Regions from separate parts of the Lysinibacillus sp. NPDC093688 genome, predicted to be linked through region 2. Evidence: riboswitches for the same ligand, from Rfam matches in the RefSeq annotation. Region 2 holds a riboswitch; the other holds the start of a gene.
The links. Region 2 has a riboswitch for FMN ahead of ribE (riboflavin synthase). Riboswitches for the same ligand answer to the same signal wherever they lie in the genome.
Positions count from the first base shown of each region.

Region 1: it holds a riboswitch for FMN, as region 2 does, so the genes downstream of both, ACQKN2_RS21410 (ECF transporter S component) here and ribE (riboflavin synthase) in region 2, are expected to answer to the same signal.

Region 1 is NZ_JBNNUX010000040.1:858-11,036, forward strand. Features, by position in the region: gene ACQKN2_RS21395 (alpha/beta fold hydrolase) at 1-339, shown strand, start outside; gene ACQKN2_RS21400 (CoxG family protein) at 562-1,005, opposite strand; gene ACQKN2_RS21405 (sodium-dependent transporter) at 1,626-2,972, opposite strand; gene ACQKN2_RS21410 (ECF transporter S component) at 3,146-3,733, opposite strand; FMN riboswitch at 3,957-4,146, opposite strand; gene ACQKN2_RS21415 (RNA polymerase subunit sigma) at 4,473-5,768, opposite strand; gene sigX (RNA polymerase sigma factor SigX) at 5,765-6,298, opposite strand; gene ACQKN2_RS21425 (ATP-binding protein) at 6,681-8,456, opposite strand; gene ACQKN2_RS21430 (response regulator transcription factor) at 8,449-9,165, opposite strand; gene ccsB (c-type cytochrome biogenesis protein CcsB) at 9,611-10,179, opposite strand, start outside.
Region 2 is NZ_JBNNUX010000005.1:164,627-174,805, reverse strand. Features, by position in the region: gene ACQKN2_RS06860 (HAD-IA family hydrolase) at 1-270, opposite strand, end outside; gene ACQKN2_RS06855 (YibE/F family protein) at 811-1,590, opposite strand; gene ACQKN2_RS06850 (YibE/F family protein) at 1,590-2,714, opposite strand; partial or broken gene ACQKN2_RS06845 (ABC-F family ATP-binding cassette domain-containing protein) at 3,629-5,253, shown strand; gene ACQKN2_RS06840 (SDR family NAD(P)-dependent oxidoreductase) at 5,347-6,105, shown strand; FMN riboswitch at 6,347-6,472, shown strand; FMN riboswitch at 6,597-6,722, shown strand; gene ribE (riboflavin synthase) at 6,917-7,555, shown strand; gene ribB (3,4-dihydroxy-2-butanone-4-phosphate synthase) at 7,585-8,214, shown strand; gene ribH (6,7-dimethyl-8-ribityllumazine synthase) at 8,405-8,872, shown strand; gene ACQKN2_RS06820 (spore germination protein) at 9,055-10,179, shown strand, end outside.

The DNA.
Region 1 (10,179 bases), on a different contig from region 2:
CAAATGCTGCAAGACCAAACGCGAATTTTTTTCTTTCAGTATATTTCCGAACTGAAATCCGATTGGTTCGTTTTAATGGGATTACAAGCGGCGAATTGGGCGACTTCCGCCATTATGGTCACGCTTAGGGATGAAAATGTTTACAACGATCTTGGTCAGATCGATGTAAACACATTAATTATTCACGGAATTCACGATAAAGTCGTTCCGTTTACTCAAGCTGAGGAAACAAATAAGCTGATCAAAAATTCAACTCTAGTTCCGTTCCAATACAGCGGCCATTGCGCTTTTTTAGAGGAGCGCGATAGATTCAACCAATTATTATCTTCTTTTGCATAACGACTCGAAATAGCAACATTGTCGCAAATAATTCGTAAACGTCAAATAGCCCCCATCTTAAATAGATGAGGGCTAATTTGAGGAGCAGGTGAGATTATTCGGGGCTTTACTTGTATAACATTGAGTTGCATATGCAGCTCTTTTTTACTTATTGAACTCCCATGAAAGAACGTAATAATCTTTCATTTTCTGTGGTGTAGCAATGACTTTATGCAACATTTTTTAATTAAGCTCCTCCAATTTTGTAGAGATCCCAATCGTCATTTCTTCTGTTACTTTAGGAAGATAAGACTTTAATACCTCATTAACCAGCGGTCCCAATGCACCACCAGCATTGATCTCAAGAAAGCCTGTTATCCTCGTTTTATTTTTAGCTATTACTTCTGCCAGGAAATAGCCACCGCCTGAAAGTTCCTCATTTAAACCCTTTAAATTAAAAGTAACCCTTGTCGGTTCAATCCATTCTTCTATAGTGGCCATTAGATTAATCTTTTTCTTTATGAATCCGATGTTACTATAAAATTCCCAAGTGGACTGGCGGTTATTAATTTTTCGGTGTTGAATATATCCAGGAATAAGTGGAGCCCAGTTATCCATATCCTTAACAAAATCCCAAATCTTATTTATCGGTAACTTCACCTCAACCTGATGCGTTCCGCTTGGCATTGATTTTCCCCCTTTCCATCTCAATAGTAAGTACTTTATATATGTATATGTTACTTCCAACAAAGCGGGATTTGTCCCTCATGCCTGGCTGTATGACAACCAAATAGTTTCTAATCGTAACTGAACTGAATACTATAAAAATACAATTAATCATTTGAGGTGAGATATGGATTTCAATCCTTTATGTTATCTGGGGATAGGCGATTCTCTTATGGCTGGTATCGGGGAATAACGATCTTCAACAATCGGGCGCGATTGTCGAAGAAGCGTCGCTGTTCTTATTAAACTCCCATGAAAGAACTTAACCATCTTTCATTTTCTGTGGTGTAGTGTTAGTTTTACACGACATGGATGGCTAACGGGGTGCTTTAGTTGAATAAGGCTCATTTAATTGATCAAACTTTTTTATAAATATCCCATACTTAGTTAGAAAGATTAACTCCATTTTGATCAATCTTTTTTTCAAAATGGAGTTTTTGCATTTGCTGATAAATAAAGTTGACGGGAATTTTTTAATCAATTTTTATTCTAAAGCTACACCTGACAGCATCAGATGTTTACCTGTTGCCCCCATTAAAAAAGTAGGTTGCATTCCTTAAATGGAACGCAACCTACTACCTTTAGTATTGCAATAGCATATTTACAAACACAACGATAATTACAGAGGGTACTACTATTAACATCAAAAGACGATATGTTGAATAGAACCCCCGCCCCATTTTACTTCCTATTAACAATTCCTTCTTCACAAATTCTTTATCAACTACATACGCAATAAAGATAGCAATCAATAAATTACCCAAAGGAAGCATTAAATTAGACACTAAAAAGTCAGTTGCATCAAAAATTGTTTTTCCAAAGATTGATACGTCCGCTAATGTACTTGATGAAAGCGCTGCAGGAATAGCCGCAATAAAGACTACTACACCTAATAGCATTGTCAATGCAGAACGAGACATACGCCCTTTCTCAATAAATGCCGCTACGATAATTTCATATAAACTAAAGGAAGAAGTTAGCGTTGCGAATAAAAATAATAATAAAAACATCGCCAAGAATATTTCACCAAATGGCATTTGACTAAACGCCGTTGGCAGAACCATAAATAATAAGCCTGGTCCAGATGCTGGTTCTAAATCAAAAGCAAATACAACAGGGAAAATGGCTAATCCTGCTAAAAACGATACTAGCACAGTGAGAAGAACAACAGAGCCCGCAGAATTCGGTAAGCTTACATCCTTCTTTAAATATGAGCTGTACGTCACAAGACAAGAAAACCCTACCGCTAAGCCAAAGAAGGACTGCCCTAACGCTTCTAATATAGCCTTACCAGTAATATTGGAAAAGTCAGGAAACAAAAAGAATTTAACCCCCTCCATTGCTCCATCTAATGTTAAAGCCCGCACAACAAGCACAATAAACATAATAAATAATAGAGGCATCATCCACTTATTGGCCTTCTCTATACCATTTTGCACGCCAAGTGAAATGACTAGAACATTTACTAGCGTAAACAATCCTAAACCTAGTAATGTAATCCAAGGTGTCCCTACAATTTTTCCAAATAGTTCACCAGGGTCATTGGCAGGATCGATAACAGCCCCAGTCACACCAAGGCCACTATAAATAAAAATCCAACCTCCCACAACACTGTAAAAAGTTAATAATAAAAAACAGCCGAGCACACCCATACGACCAACCCAAGCCCAGCCTGTTTTCGTCGGTGCAATTTTTTTATATGCAGTCACAGCCTCAGACTGAGTACCACGACCTAAAATATATTCTGATAATAACATCGGTAAACCAATCAACAATGTAAATAGAACAAAAATTAGGAAGAAAGCTCCCCCACCACTTTGTCCAGTAACATATGGCAGCTTCCATATTGCCCCTAGCCCGATTGCAGCTCCTGCCGATGCTAAAATAAAGCCTAGTTTACTAGACCACTGACTCTTTTTTTCGCTCATCTCTTCAAACTCCTCTAACATTCTAAACTCTTCCTTATTCTACATGAAAATAATAAACTAGACTAGATTAATTCTATCTGTTACTTTTGCACAATAATATCCAATTTCCCCATCATTCTATCCATCTTATATAAAAAACCTCGAGCTTTTAACAGCTCGAGGTCTCATCTAAATTATTTTGTTATATACATAGAACGCTGATGATGAATCCATTTACGCATTGTTGTGAATAGTAATGCCATGATGATCGTTATTAAAATACCCTTCACAATGTTAAACGGCAAGATACCAGCTATGATCATTTTATATAGTGAGTCACCTACAACAGGCTCCATACCTAAAAAGTAAGTGTACATAGGTAAAAATACTGCATAGTTTAGAATGCTCATTCCTACTGCCATTACGATTGTTCCAGCAGCTAAACCTCCGACAAGACCTTTAACTGTTTTGACGCGATTAAAAACAAAGCTAACTGGTAAAATAAATAAAATACCTGTTACAAAGTTCGCGATATGTCCTACCGGTACTCCCGTTGGCGTGCCTGAGAAAATCCAGTCCAACACATTTTTAAAGAATTCTACTAAAATACCGGCTACAGGTCCCATTGTGATTGCTGCAAGTAATGCTGGCATATCACTGAAGTCCACTTCCAAAAACGCCGGAAATGGCGGAATAGGGAAATTAAAAAGCATTAACAAAAACGAAATACTGCTCAGCATGCCAATCGTAATAAACGATTGAAGTTTAACATTTTTCTTCATAGAAAACTCTCTCCTCTTTGCTGATTCAATCCCGCAAGAAGAAAGGTTACGACCTCAACAATTATTATTATGAAAAAACCCTTATGCAAAAAGAGCATAAGGGAGAATAGGCATGATTAAAGAACGCCACTAATCAACTATTTTTCGAGCTTCCACTGTGTAAATCCACAACGAAAAAACGCTCGTATATAGCTAAATTCATAACAATGAATGACGATCGTACCTCCATCTTCTCCCATCCAGACTTTAACTGTCGGCCTTGGAATTGCACCAAGTCAGCCATGCAAAAAAAATATTTGCACAGGTCGCGGGCTGAAGAGTTTTTAGTAAATCATTCGAGCTAATGAAAGACATTAGCGATTTACAACTCTATTACCGCCGGTCGGGATTTTCACCCTGCCCCGAAGATGAATCAATATTTTTTTATTTCTTAGCCTTACTATAATGAATTATGAAGGAAAAGTAAATAGCTTTGCTTAAAAAATCCCGATTAAACTTGTATGTTTTACAGACACTCGCTAATAGCCTCATAAAGTATAACTTTAATCAGCAAGGGTTTTCTTTCATCCTCTTTGATTAGCAATCTTCACCAATTGAGCTTTTACCGGCCATTTATCTCCCACCTAACGTTGTCTTACTGCCCGTTAAAGTAAGATAAACTAACAAGAGCATTCACGCACATACAGCGGCGAGAATGCTCCAAAAAATTCACTTATAAATTTATTTGTTGTTATGCTATTTATGGCATATATCGTTTATTGGCTCCTACAGGCTTTGGCAAAAATTTTTTCAAATCAAATCCTTCCCAACTCTCCTGCACAACATTGTCTAGCCGTACTTGTTGATCAAAGCTTGCAGCAGTAAGCATCATTGCTTCAATTAATTGGGTAGCACGAGTCACGTCAATTGTCGTTAAATCGAGCGGTTCGTCAAATGTAACAATAACACCTTCCGCTACCTCTTTCACAGTGTATGTTATATTTTCCGGTATGACTGGAAAGTATGCATCATCATTTTTAACTCGCATATCGGTAAGAGCTTCTGTTACAGTGGAAAAGGTTTTACGAGAATCAGGTGATAAATATTCAGCGCCATTTTCATCTTTATATAAATAATAATTAAAATGATTTGAGCTTGTTAATGCCATTTGCTTACTTGTCTCTTCTTCTTTGGAAAGCGCGTTTCCTGTACCGTCAGGTTTTTCAAATTCAATACCTTTATACTCTGAGTCTGAGAATGTATCTTGTAAAGTCCCTACATATTCTCCAGCATCTTTAGAAGCGACATCATATTCATTTTCCTTTGGCAATACATGAACCAGCTGATCGCCCTTCTCCTTCAATTCTCCTTTATATGGATGGTAATTAGTAAAACCATTTGCTTCCTCATCAATTTGCGGCGCATACTTTTCATACATTTGTAATGTTGTAGGATCTTTCTTTCCAAAATCAGTAGCCACTCGTTCATTTGGAATAATATACGTCATCGGTACGCTTTCCTTATCACGATTTGCTAAACCAATATGGAATGCTACTGCATCAGTTAAATCATCTTCATAAACAGATGATCGTAGAGACATGATCCGTGAATGTTCTGCTACTATGTTAGACTCCATTATACGATCATGGATAGAGCTTTTTTCTGCACGATTATCCTGCATCGTTGAATATTGAGAAGTTTCAGGAGCATTAGCCTGGTCCATTTTTGCATCATTATTATTCATAAACATAGAGCCTGTAAGTACTGTTAAAGCGAAGACAGCTGCAACACTCATAAAGATTGGCCATTTACGACCTTCCTTCTTTATTGTCGCTTCCTCGGCACTTTCTTGTTGCGTATGAATACTGTGTTGTTCTTGCGATGTTATTTCATCATCAATTGGTTGTTGTATAGCTTGAAGATGGACATGATCCTGCAAGCGAGCATCTGCCAATAATCGATTTAATATTTCTTCTTTCGAACGGCGGTCAGAAAGCTTAGGGGCATTATTCAATATATGTTCCAGTTGGTCATCATCGAATTGATTGTGTGTCATTGCCGTTTCGCCTCCTGTTCTCTAACCTGTTGTAGCTGTTGCCTTAAAAATTTAATGGCACGATGCTGAGTAGTTTTTACCTTCGCTTCTGTCCAATCTAGTATTTGTGCTGTTTCTGCAATCGATAAATCTTGAAAGTAACGCATAATAATGACCATTTTTTGGTCACCTGTACACTGTTCAAGCACTGATTGAACCTGCATAAATTCATCATTTGCCTGCAGCACGTCTTCGGGTAATGGTGTGGTTGAATGTAGCTGTTCCGTTTCCCAATCAAAAAAATCAAGTGAATGTTTTTGGCGTACAGCCTGCTTTCTAAAATGATCAATAGCGACATTTTTAGCAATAGCAAAAAGCCATGTCTTTTCGCTGCTATTGCCCGCGAACTTATCATATGAGCGCAATACGCGAACATAAACTTCATGCGCTAAATCCTCAGCAAGTATACGGTTTTTTACTAAATAAATAAGAAACTGGAACACGTCTTGATGATATGCATCGTATAATCGATGGAACACGGAGTCATTCAAAGCACTCCACCCCCGTTCTATTTATATTTGTCGTCTAAAGGTTCACAGAAGTTACATCCAATTAACACCACTTTATCCGCCAGAGGCTTTGGGCCAACGCGATGTTGGCCACTCAGTCGAGTGTTGTTGTTTGTTGTTGTTGCTGTCGCTTCGCTTTCGCACAGTTAAAACCTTGTTGCTGTCGCTTCGCTTTCGCACAGTTAAAACCTTGTTGCTGTCGCTTCGCTTTCGCACAGTTAAAACCTTGTTGCTGTCGCTTCGCTTTGCCACAGGACGTGACATTCTTAAACTGAAATCCTCTATTTCAGTGGATGTTTGGACACCAGCTGAAAAGTAACTTAAATCCGCATTCATTTGCTGAAAGCAGTTAATAGCGATACTTTTAATCGAATGGTAAATAAAACGTGAAAGTAGTCCCCTCTTTCAGCACACTATCCACCATAATATTGCCTGAATGTGCCTTGACAATATTTCTAGCAATAGCTAAACCTAGGCCAGTTCCGCCTTTAGAACGCGTACGTGCTTTATCTGCTTTATAGAAACGTTCAAAGACATATGGCAGGTCCTCTTGTGGAATACCATGTCCTGTATCCTGGACAGATATTTTGGCAAAGGTCGGCTCTTGCTCAACCTTCACTGTTACTGATCCTTCAGCAGTATGACGAAGAGCATTATCAACTAAATTCGTTAGTACTTGTTCAATCCGATCCTCATCTATACTAATCATAGCTTCGTCATTAAACTCACTGTCAAATATCAGACGAACATGTTTCTCTTTTGCAACCTGTGCAAATTTTTGCGTAATACGTTCAAATGTTGAATTTATCGGAAGTTCATCTTTGTAAAGCGTCATATGCCCTGATTCCATACGGGCAAGGTCTAATAAATCTGTTACGAGGCGTCCCATACGCTTCGATTCATCATAAATAATTTTTGTAATCTCATTACGTTCTTCTTGATCTTGAATAAAATCATCATCCATTAATGCCTCCGAATAACCTTGGAGCATCGAAATCGGCGTCCGTAGCTCATGAGACACATTGGCAATAAAGTCTGAACGCAGTTTTTCTAAGCGATGCTGCTCAGTCATATCACGAATAACTGCAACCGCTCCACGGATTGATTCCTCACTATAAAGTGGGCTAATCGTAAACGTATAGTAATTTCCATCCATTTCAATTTCTTCTTCAAGCTTATCTTCAAACATCAGTACATGATCAAGCATATGATAAAGCTCTGGCGGAATTGGCTTCGCACTTTGTGAGCCTTTATTGACGAACCATTTTTGCATTAAACGGTCCGCTGGCGGATTACTTAATAATATTGTACGATCACGATTAAACGTAATAACTGCATCCGTCATCGATGTTAAAATATTGGAAAGCTGTTCATTTTCTTGATTGATCACTTCTAGATTGTGTTTCAATTGACGACCCATTTGATTAAAGGCAACTGCAAGCTGGCCTATTTCATCATTTTGTGTAGTCGGCATCTTCGCTTCAAAATTCCCTTTAGAAATTTCAAACGCCAACTCACGCATTTTACGTAATGGTGACGTAATACGTGACGAAAGGAAAAACGCAAAAAATGTCGTCAACACAAAGGCAATGAAAGCAGATAAAAAGACAATTTTCGTCGTCTCTCTCGATGTTTTATGCAATGCATCTGGACTTTGATAAATAAAGACCGCTCCGTGTACTGTATTTTCCACATTTAGCGGGAAACCTAGCACAACATACGATTCCATTTTTTCTGCATCTGTAGAAGACGGCATCATCATTTCCTTAATAATCGGTTTATCTGATTGAAAAACTTCTTGGAACGATTTATTGGCTAAAATCATATCCTGAATTTCTATTTTATTGACACCTTCCTGCATTGCAAAAGAGACTCTATCATGGTTTATAGCAATAAGTGCATTCGTACTTTCAGGTAAAATATCTTTTAATAATTCAGAAGTCGACTCTGCTGTTTCATTATCATCTACTATACTTGCAACCGTTGCAGCAGTTTGACGCAAGGAGCTTTCTGCTTGTTGCATATGGTAATTTTGAAGAAACTCAAGCATTAAAACCGTGAAAACAAATAATACAAATGAAACGAGAAGCAATATGGTTACCCACAGCTTCCCGACAACACTATTCCATATTCTATTCATTAACAACCTCAAATTTGTAGCCAACGCCCCATACAGTAACAATCATCTTTGCAGCGTTTTCAGAGACACGGTTAAGCTTTTCGCGTAAACGTTTTACATGTGTGTCAACTGTACGTAAGTCACCAAAGAAATCATAATGCCAAACTTCTTTTAGTAATTGTTCACGGTCAAATACTTTGTCTGGTGATTTTGCTAAAAAATAAAGTAGTTCATATTCTTTAGGTGTTAAATTCACTTCAATTCCCTCTGCTGTTACGCGGTGTGCATCATGATCAATCATTAAGTGTTGAAACACAACTAAATCTTTTGAAGAAGAAGCACTTGTTGAAGGTGAGAATGCTTGTGAACGACGTAATATAGCCTTCACACGTAACACAACTTCACGAGGACTAAACGGTTTTACAATATAATCATCTGCTCCAAGCTCAAAGCCTTGTACACGGTTTGCTTCCTCGCCTTTTGCAGTTAATAAAATAATTGGTGTTGCTGCTCGTTCACGGATTTCCGCACAAACTTCAAGCCCGTCTTTTTCAGGCATCATAATATCAAGTAAAATACAGTGATACTCTTTTTCTAAAGATTTTTCGATCGCTTGTTCACCATTTTCTGCTTCGTCAACAAGGTATCCTTCTCGCTCTAAATACATTTTTAATAAGCGACGAATACGGTCCTCGTCATCTACTACTAATACTGAAATATTTTCTGACACTTTCACGATCCCTCTCTTCTAATCTTTCTCTACCTTCTATTGTACATCGTATAGCACTTATTGAAAAGAAAAGAAAGCCTTCTTGCCACAGCAAGAAGGCTCTTCTTTCTAATACTAGCGACGTAAAAAATCTCATATGTGCTCAAAATCAATTATGCCTCGGCATAATTGCGTCCGGAATCGGCTTTGTGCTTGCACAAAGAATTCCTTTCCGATTCTGTGACATCCGCCGGAGGCTTTGGGCCAACACGACGTTGGTCACTCAGTCGTTGCCACAGGACGTGGCGTTCTTAGACTGAGTTCCACTATTTCAGCGGGTGTTTGGATACCCACTGAAAAGTAACTTAAATTCGCATTCATCTCACCACCTATAGAGGTGGGAGACTTCTGTAGCTGACGCTACGCTTTCGCTACAAAAGACATTTGCTGAAAGAAGTTAATCAGTTTAAGATGAAGCGTATGAGTGTAAACCTGCAAGAATCAAGTTAACAGCAATTAAGTTAAATAATATTATTCCAAAACCAATTAATGCTAACCACGCAGATTTTTCACCTTCCCAGCCTTTTGATAAACGTAAGTGTAGGAACGCTGCATAGAATAGCCACGTAATAAGTGCCCACACTTCCTTCGGATCCCATCCCCAGAAACGACTCCACGAAAGTTGTGCCCAAATCATTGCAAAGATTAATGCACCTAACGTAAATACTGGGAAGCCAATTATTACTGAACGATAACCAATTTCATCAACTAATTGTAAATTTACTCGTTTGACAAAAGGTTGGAAAATCGCACTAATTCGACGTCGTGCAATTAATCGAATTAATAAGTATAAAATAGATCCTACTAATAATGACCACACAACTGATGTTAATTTCTTTGCATTAATGAGTGATGGCATTTCTACTAATGGAGACATACCGTGTTCTTCTACTACTTTATATTCATTCATACCAAATAGTGGTGGCATGTTGTAGGTAATTTCACGTTCATTTCCTTCTTTATCTAAATAAGAAT
Region 2 (10,179 bases):
CAGGACTTCCTTCATACCATCATAAAGATGAACATCATTTAATGACTGACGATACAAGCGATAAAACTGAGGTAAAATCATGGGCAATTTATACATAGGGAAGTCGAATAATTTACTTCGTTCCGCTATAGATAATTTTTTCAATGATTCAATTTCCTTTAACTCAATCCCTTTAAATTTATATTTTTGCGCAATTGTATTCCAAGCTGCTGCAAACACTGCCGTAGAATCTGCCAATGTTCCATCAAAATCAAAGATAATATATTTCATTACAAATTTTCTCCTTTATAATCTAATTGTAAAGACGTTTTTTTCTTGAAAATGTTACTGCCTATACTTAAAAAAATGACATGATTATACAGGATATGAAAAAGAATCGTACAAATAACTCTAGATGAGCAAATTTTTCATTAATAAATAAATATTTTTGGATCATCACTAAAACGTGTGGTTGATTTCCGTTCCGACTGGGCGCGTCGGGCCAACACGATGTTGGTCACGAAGGCGTTATCACAGGACGTGATGCTTTTAGCCTTCGTTCCTCTATCGCTGATCCCCAAGGAGTCGCCCAGTCGTAACGAAGATCAACTATATACATGGCATACGTTTTAACGAATGTCTTCCACAACTTTTGGTTTTAAGCCATATTTTTTATGTAAAGTTGTTCGATTACGCAATTTTCAAATCGATATTATGTAAAATCCCGTAAAATATTTCGATATAACTTAAATGAATATCTATTAATTTTGAGTGGGGTGGCATAAAAGTACCTGTCACCGGTCGATATTAAAGCAGGGTGACAGGTACGGTCTATGATGAAGCATTTTCAGTTTTTTCTCGTTTTTTTATTAAATAATAGGCATTTACTGAGGAGGTAATAGGAATGATAAGTGCGATTCCAATACCTGCACAAAAAATCATAATCAGTTCAGTGGCGAATACTTTAGAATTTATAATTTCGCCAATTGAATAAGATAAATCTTTAAACCATATGAGCAAGCTTAAATATCCACCAAAGAAAGCGAAAAATAATGTATTTGTATCTGTACCTAAAATGTCCTTTCCAATGCTTAAACCTGATGTAAATAATTTTTTTCTGCTTATTAACGGATTATGATGAAGAATCTCATGCATGGAAGTAGCGATGGAAATGGCAACATCCAAAATTGCACCAATTGTACTCATAATAATAACAGAAGCTCCGATTTGTACAAAATTGACGCCGATATTAAGTGAAAATATGCTGATTTCTTCTGCGGATTCTTCCCCAAATCCTCGAATCATTGATTTCTCCGTTACAAAAACAATAAAAAGTAATAAAACTACAATCGTCATCATCGTAGAAATGAAAGCAGTCATCGTTTTACTACTCATTTCATTTATAAAAAATAAGCTAATCCAACTTATAACGGTACAGGCAATAAACGTTAATAAAACCGGACTATTCTTTGGATTGGTCATTAAAAAAATAGTAATAAAGAGTACCCCAAAGTTTAAAAATAAAGATAGAAATGATCTTACTCCTTTTTTTCCACCAATAACGATCATCAATATAAATAAAATGGCCGTTAACCATACTAATACATTCATTATTTTGCCCTCTTTCGTTTAATGAAAAAAATAGAAGTGTAAAGACTAATGGGGATCGTTAAGACAACACCAATTCCACCTGCTAGGGCACGAGCTAATTCTAACGAAAGGTTCATGGAAAGTGTTTGCCCTAATGGATAAGAATTTTTTAAATATAAAATTAACATTGGAAATGAGCCAGAAATATAAACGAAGAACAAAATACTTGTAATCGTTCCCATAACGTCTTTCCCGATATCCATTCCAGAAGTTCTTAAAGCTTGGTCAGAAATATCTTGGTTTTGCTCAAATAATGCGAACATAGAAGAAGCCATTGTGATGGAGACATCCATTACAGCCCCTAGTGCCCCAATAAATAACCCAGCCATAAAAATCACTCGATAAGGTCGTGTTAAAAATTGCATTTCTTCATACCGAAGACCATTCTCGGATGTAACCCATAGGACTAAAGAGCTAATTAATAACGAAATAAATGTTCCTAAAAGTGTTGCAACAATCGCTGCATATGTTTTTTCATTCAAGCCGTTAATGAGAATTAAAGAAATGAGCGTAAATAAAAGAACACATACCCCACTTATAAATATCAAATTTATATTTGAATGCACATATAAATCCAAGGCAAAAGATAATACAAGGGAGTTTACAATTAAACTAATGATTGAAAATAAACCTTGTCTTTTACCAACAATCAGCAAAGCAAAAATAAAAATCCACGCTACTATTAAGACGAACTGATCACGTTTCACGTCTAAAATAGTCCCAGTTAAATCTCCATTTTTGTCTGTCTTGGCTTTAATGGAAACAAATAATTTATTTCCAACTTGATACTCTTGATCGAAGGCTCCAGATGCTGAATACTCATTTGTAAAATGAATCAGCTTACCCTTTTCTTCACCATTTTTTAATACAGCTGTAATAAACTGAGTATATAAATGATCATTATTTTCATACATATCCATTACAGGGGTTGATTCTGTTAATTCGGTTTTTATAACTTCCGCAATTGGACGCTCATAAAATGCTTCGTTGTGATAAACGAAAAAAACAGAAGCGATAAAGCAAATAGCAATAAAGGTATAAAATATAACTTTGTTATAAGATTTTTTTTTCAAGATGTTTTGCAATAAAAAAACCTCCAATGAGGGAATAGAATTTAATCATATACGTTGTGTTCATTGTTGGAGTTGACACGAACAATGACTCACAATTTTACTATGATTTTTTTTATGTCAAGCAGATTAAAAAGTGCCATGTATAAAGAACGTGCTTATCGAAAAGAGGTTCCTTAATTAAATAATACGGCTAATATGCCTGTTAGCAACCTAAGTTAGTTATAGCATTATTAAACTCGTGTTATTCATTGATGTGAGTTTTATTATGCTTGGTAATGGATGAAAATTTGATTAAGGAATTTGTGTTCTTTATAATATTGTGATAGATTAGTAAGAACTATTGAATTCGAAAGGAGGTAAAAGTGATGGAAACTGTATTCGCAAAAGGCTTAACAGAAAAAGAGGTAAAATCTTACAGATTGCTTGGAGATTTGCTGTCAAAGGGAGAAGTCTGCCCTTTTTTAAGCAAATTTCATATCGAAAACAGATTCCGGAAGCTTTTGCCTTCTTATTTTAACAATTGTAGTCAATAATTTTTGATGAACTTGAATAAATATATTTACGCATTGTGGCGCCGGTTCTGTACGGCGCTTTTTTACGTTCCATTGTGAAATATAAGAAACCTTTCCTATGCTGTAGGGTTTTTTCGCACTTTTAAGGCGCCGTTCTTTCGGCGCCTTTTTTGTGTTTTAACTTCTTTCAGCAGGTGTCCAAACACCTGCTGAAAGAAGTTAAAGCCTCCGGCGGATGTCACGGAATCGGAAAGGAGTTCTTTGTGCAAGCACAAAGCCGATTCCGGACGCAATTATGCCGAGGCATAATTGATAGGAGTGAAAAAAGATGAGTAACCTTATCTGTCCATTCATTTGTTAAGCGTCTTTAGCTTTGCAAAAGAGATGGTCAAAATCTATAAGGAGATTATATAAATGATACTTCAATTAAATGGAATTAGTAAAAGCTATTTGGGAGATCCAATTCTCTCAAATATAACAATGAAAATTGAGCGTGGAGATAAAATTGGCCTCATTGGTGTTAATGGGGCTGGTAAATCAACATTATTAAAGGTAATTGCTGGAGACCTTCCCTATGATAAAGGAGAGATTTACATCGGGAAAGGTATTAAAATTGGGTACTTGCGGCAAGACAGTGGCTTGAAGCAAGACAATACAATTTGGGCTGAAATGTTAGAAGCGTTACCTGACCTTCTTGAGGCTGAAAAAGAACTTCGAGAGCTTGAAAAGAAGATGAGCGATCCGTTGTTCATAGACAATCCTATAAAACTTGAAAAAATTATGGATCGATATGCAATAAAATCAGAATGGTTTATGCAGCATGGTGGCTATGAAATAGAAGCTAAAATTAACACTATTCTTAATGGCATGGGCTTTGAAAGTATGTCTAAAAATACCCCTATTCATCAGCTAAGTGGAGGACAAAAAACTCGCCTTGCACTGGCGAAAATTTTACTAGAACAGCCAGATTTATTAATGCTAGATGAACCGACGAATCATTTGGATGTTACAACTTTAAATTGGCTTGAAACGTATTTAAGCTCATATCAAGGTTCCATTCTTGTTATTTCGCATGATCGATATTTTTTAGATGCACTTGTTAACGGTATCTATGAGCTTGAGCGAACAGAAGTCAGGAAATATGTCGGCAATTACTCTAAGTATGTAGAAAATAAAGACAAAAATCGCGAATTGCTTGAAAAAAATATGTCTTGCAACAGCAAGAAATTTCGAAAATGGAAGACTATATACAACGCAATATTACTATGGCCACTTCTTCTAAAAGTGCAAAAAACAAAAGAAAACAGCTTGAGAGAATAGAACGAATTGAGAAGCCTCTGAAGGATTTAAAACATACACAGATGGCATTTTCAATAGAAAAAAACTCTCATAAGGAAGTGTTAAATGTAAGAGACTTATCAATTTCTTTTACCGTAGAACGCGAACAACAACCGCTATTAAAAAATATTAGTTTTCAGCTACATCGTGGTGAAAAGGTTGCATTAATTGGTCCAAATGGTGTTGGAAAATCAACGCTATTAAAGACTCTGTTAAAGGAGATTAGTCCAGATACAGGTGTTATCGCTTGGGGTAACGGTATAACGATAGGTTATTACGATCAAGAGCAGTCGAACTTACATCCAAATAACACTATTTTACATGAGGTTTGGAGTATGTTCCCGCACATGGAAGAAGCGAGAGTTCGTACTGTTTTAGGGAATTTTTTATTTACTGGTGAAGATGTGTTTAAAAAGATATCTGCCCTCAGTGGAGGTGAGAGGGCGCGAGTAGCATTATCGAAACTCGTATTGCAAAAAGCTAACGTGCTTATTATGGATGAACCAACTAATCATCTTGATTTATATAGTAAAGAAGTATTGGAACAGGCTCTTTTGAATTTTGAGGGAACACTTTTCTTTATTTCACATGATCGATATTTTCTTAATAAGCTAGCACACAAAATGGTGGAGCTTTCCCCAACAGGCATGAGTATTTTTAAAGGTAATTACGAAGATCATATGAAAATGAAATTAAACTAAGATCATAAACATGGAAAAGCAAAGAGGACCACCGATTGAGAAAATATTTATGATTACGTAAAAAAATATAAAAAGTGAAAAGAGGAAGTTAATATGACAAATGAAAATCGAATTGCAGTTATTACAGGATCAGGTAGTGGAATTGGTAGAGCAACTAGTATTAAATTTGCTGAAAATGGCTATAAAGTCGCGTTAGTTGATTTTAACGAGAAAACTGGAGAAGAGACTCTTAAACTAGTTCAACAAAATGGCGGTGAAGGGATATTCGTTAAAGCGGATGTTTCTAAAGTAGAGGATGTTCAGAATTATGTACAGCAAGCTATAAACACATATGGCCGTATCGATGTATTATTCAATAACGCTGGCATCATTCAAAAGTTTGCACCTTTTACAACGGTTGAATTGGAAGAATACGATCGTCTTATGGATATCAATGTAAAAGGTATTTTCCTAGGTATGAAATATGTCATTCCAGTAATGGAAAAACAGGGCAAAGGGTCGATTATAAATACTGCTTCATCTGCAGGTATTCGTCCAGAGCACAGTATTGCTGTATACTCAGCGAGTAAACATGCAGTAATCGGTTTAACAAAAGGTGTAGCAATCGAGTATGCAAATAAAGGTATTCGTGTGAATGCTGTGTGTCCAGGTGGTATTGTTACTCCATTATTCCATAGTGTTGGTGAAACACTTGAAAAAACAGGATACGTACCAGAAGAAATGTCACGTGTACGCATGGGACGCCATGGTGAACCAGAAGAAGTAGCAGAAGCAGTCCTATTCTTAGCTTCAGATAAAGCAAGCTTCATGGCTGGTGCTGTTGTCTCTGTTGACGGTAGTTTGACTGTATAAATTTTACTTCTAACTTTGTTCAAGAACAAAGTCGATTCCGGACGCAATTATGCCGAGGCATAATCGATTTGTCTTTTTAAACAGCCACGCCTTTGGTCTTTAATAATGACCAAAGGTGGTGGCTGTTTTTATCTGACATTGAGACTTGCAAAAGCGACATTAGTTAGAGGAAAAATTTTTATTAAGAATTATCTGGATAATAAAATAAAATAGTGTTATCGTAAGAAATAGCTAAATAAAAAATATCCTTCAGGGTAGGGTGAAATTCCCAATCGGCGGTGATGAAGCAATTCAAAGTCCGTGAGCGCAAGCTGATTTGGTGCAAATCCAAAACCGACAGTTATAGTCTGGATGGGAGAAGGGTAAAAGTAAGAGCTTTTTAAATTCGCTTGAGTTTATAAGGTTTATTTGATTATGCTTTTATGTAAACTACTTCCCATCGTTTAAGTTGGGAAGTTTTTTGTTTTATTTAGCTAACGAATTGAATAGCAGTAGTTCTTCGGGGTAGGGTGAAATTCCCAATCGGCGGTGATGAAGTAATTCAAAGTCCGTGAGCGCAAGCTGATTTGGTGCAAATCCAAAACCGACAGTGAGAGTCTGGATGGGAGAAGAACGATGAGATGATAGCCTATGGAAAAATTTCGTATCCTTAAGGTTTATTTGTTGACGTCTTATTTATATGAACTCCCAAACCCCTTTAATCAAAGGGGTTTTTTGTTTGAACAGAAATTTTTGATTAAGGGAGGAGGTACATAGGACTCCGAAAGCGGAAGAGAAAAGCTTGGACCAATGAATGAAAGCGGGTGAAAAAATGTTTACAGGAATTATTGAGGATATTGGCACCGTAAAAACCTTGCAAAGCGATAGACAAAGTATGAAAATCACCGTTATTTCAAAGAAAATGGTAGAGGATGTAAAGCTCGGGGACAGTATAGCGGTCAATGGTGCTTGTTTAACAGTGATATCTTTTAATGAACAAGAGCTTACGATGGATGTAATGCCTGAAACGGTGAGAGCAACAAATTTACAGCAGCTTGCAATTGGAGATCCGGTAAATTTAGAGCGCGCTATGTCAGCGAATGGGCGATTCGGTGGTCATTTTGTATCCGGACATGTAGACGGAGTAGGGAAAGTGATACGAAAGCGGCCGTTAGCAAATGCAGTTTATATTGATATAGAGCTATCAAAGGAGTTAACGAACTTCTGTATTCCAAAGGGCTCCATCACAATTGACGGAACGAGCTTAACACTCTTTCATGTCGAGAAAAATAGTGTCACAGTATCACTGATACCCCACACATACAAAGAAACAATTTTAGGGTTGAAGAAGATGGGGGATCTTGTCAATATAGAAACCGATTTAGTAGGAAAATACATTTTGCATCAACTTAAGTGTGGACAGGAACCGCCGACCATTACAAGAGACTACTTAACTGAAAACGGATTTTAATCAACATTATTGAACAGGAGGTGGCGATATTGCTACATTCGATTGAAGAAGCAGTTGAGGATTTAAAACAAGGGAAGATGATTATTGTAGTTGATGATGAGGACCGAGAAAACGAAGGGGACTTATTAGCGATTGCGGAATTTATGACGCCTGAAACGATTAACTTTATGGCGACCTATGGAAGGGGTCTTATTTGTACGCCGATATCACAGCAGCTTGCACAAAAATTAGCATTAAAGCCTATGGTTAGTATTAATACAGATAATCATCAAACCGCATTTACCGTTAGCATAGATCACATAGACACAACAACTGGAATTAGCGCCTTTGAACGGGCAATGACAATACAAAAAATGCTAGAGCCACAAGCGAAAGCTGCAGATTTTCGTAGACCAGGTCATGTCTTCCCATTAATAGCAAAGGACAATGGTGTATTAGAACGTAGAGGACATACGGAAGCTACAATAGATTTGGCAAAGCTTTGTAATAGCGTTCCTGCAGGAGTTATATGTGAAATTATGGGCGACAATGGCGAAATGCTACGCTTTAATGATCTCGTTAAATATGCAGCACAACATAGTTTAAAAATGATTTCCATAGAAGCACTGGCAACATATCGCCATCGACAAATAATGGAAAAAAACACAATGACTATATAAAAAGACCTATCACCTAAAGTTGTGGAGGATTTTTGTTAAAACGTATGCCATGTATATAAGTTGATTGGAGTGGAGGCTGGGCGACTCCTTGGGGATAGTGAACTGCACCCAGGAAAGCGCCCAGCCGGAACGGAAATCAGCCCCACGTTATGGTGATGTGATTATACAACATAAAAGAGGAGAGATTAAAATGGTTAAAACATTTGAAGCACAATTAATTGGTACGGATTTAAAAATAGCAGTAGTAGTAGGTCGTTTCAACGAATTTATTACAAGTAAATTATTAGACGGTGCATTAGATGGTTTAAAGCGTCATGGAGTGGATGAGAATTCTATCGACGTAGCATGGGTTCCAGGAGCATTTGAAGTTCCATTCATCGCGAAACAGTTAGCAGAAACAAAGAAATATGATGCAATTATTGGATTAGGTACGGTAATTCGTGGCTCTACAACACATTATGATTATGTATGTAATGAATCAGCAAAAGGAATTGCCAATGTGTCACTAACTACAAATGTACCTGTAATTTTTGGCATTGTTACTACTGAAAATATTGAACAAGCGATTGAACGCGCAGGGACTAAATCAGGAAATAAAGGCTATGACGCAGCAATGTCTGCAATTGAAATGGCAAATTTAAAGAAGATGATTGGATAAATCTTTGCTAATAATAGGTTGGAATTTTACCGCTAAATTATTCTGACAAAGCATAATAAACAGCATATATTCCTGAATATTTTTTAAAAGCATGGAGAAAATATCAGTAAGTGTATTTATGTTAATTTCATAAATGTACTAATTTGGAGCTGGCTCAGTAGGAGATGATGGATATTTCTTCAATGGAACAAGCGTTAAATTTGAAATCTTTGAAGTCATTATTTCAACGCTCTGCTGATGTGGTATTTCAAGAGTATTGCTTTCAGCAACATAAAGTACATTTGATAAAATGTGAAGCGATGATTAATGAGCGGTTACTGCAGACCGTTATTGTGCAACGAGTTCAATCCTTATTTACTGCAACATCGGATGAATTGTTAGCAGAACATATACAAAATCATTTACACATTCCCCATCTTCAGAGAATAACAAGTAAAGATGAGGCCATCACAAGAGTCTATAAAGGACATGTTTTACTATATTTCGAAGATATGGATTTGCTGTATTCAAGTTATATCGCTAAAAAACCAAATCGAGAGCCTAAAGAAACAACTGTTGAATTAGTTGTCAAAGGTCCGAGAGATGATTTTACTGAGGATGTATTAATTAATATTGCTTTAATACGAAAACGATTACCGACTAATTCATTAAGTGTTGAGACATATGAGCTTGGCACACGATCCAAAACAACCGTAGCTGTACTTTATTTAGAAGATGTCGTAAATAAAACGATGCTTGAGAAAATAAAATTACAGCTCAAGGGAGTTGATGCGGATGTTATATTTAGTGGGGATATATTGATGGAAAGAATTGAGCAGAGCGATAAAATTCTACCTAAACATGATTATACTGGACGCCCGGATTTTGCTGTACAAGCCTTAAGTAGAGGGCGTATTATCATCATAGTCGATGGGGTATCATATGCCATTATTACACCTACTAATGTAATGTTACTTTTTAAATCAGGTGAGGATAATGAGTATCCGATTCTTGTAAGCTCTATGGAGCGTTTACTACGAATAGTGGCTATTTTAATAAGTGTACTTTTACCAGGTTTTTGGCTTGCACTTTCAACCCACCATCAAGAGCAATTGCCATCCATCCTATTGGCAACAGTTGTTGAATCAAGAACGGGGCTCCCGTTTCCAACTATCCTTGAAATACTATTGATGCTTTTTATGTTTGAAATATTTCGGGAGGCAAATATACATCTTCCCAATGTTATCAGTGGTTCCATAAGCGTTGTCGGGGGATTAATTATTGGAGATGCAGCCATTAAATCGGGTGTTACGAGTCCTTCCATGATT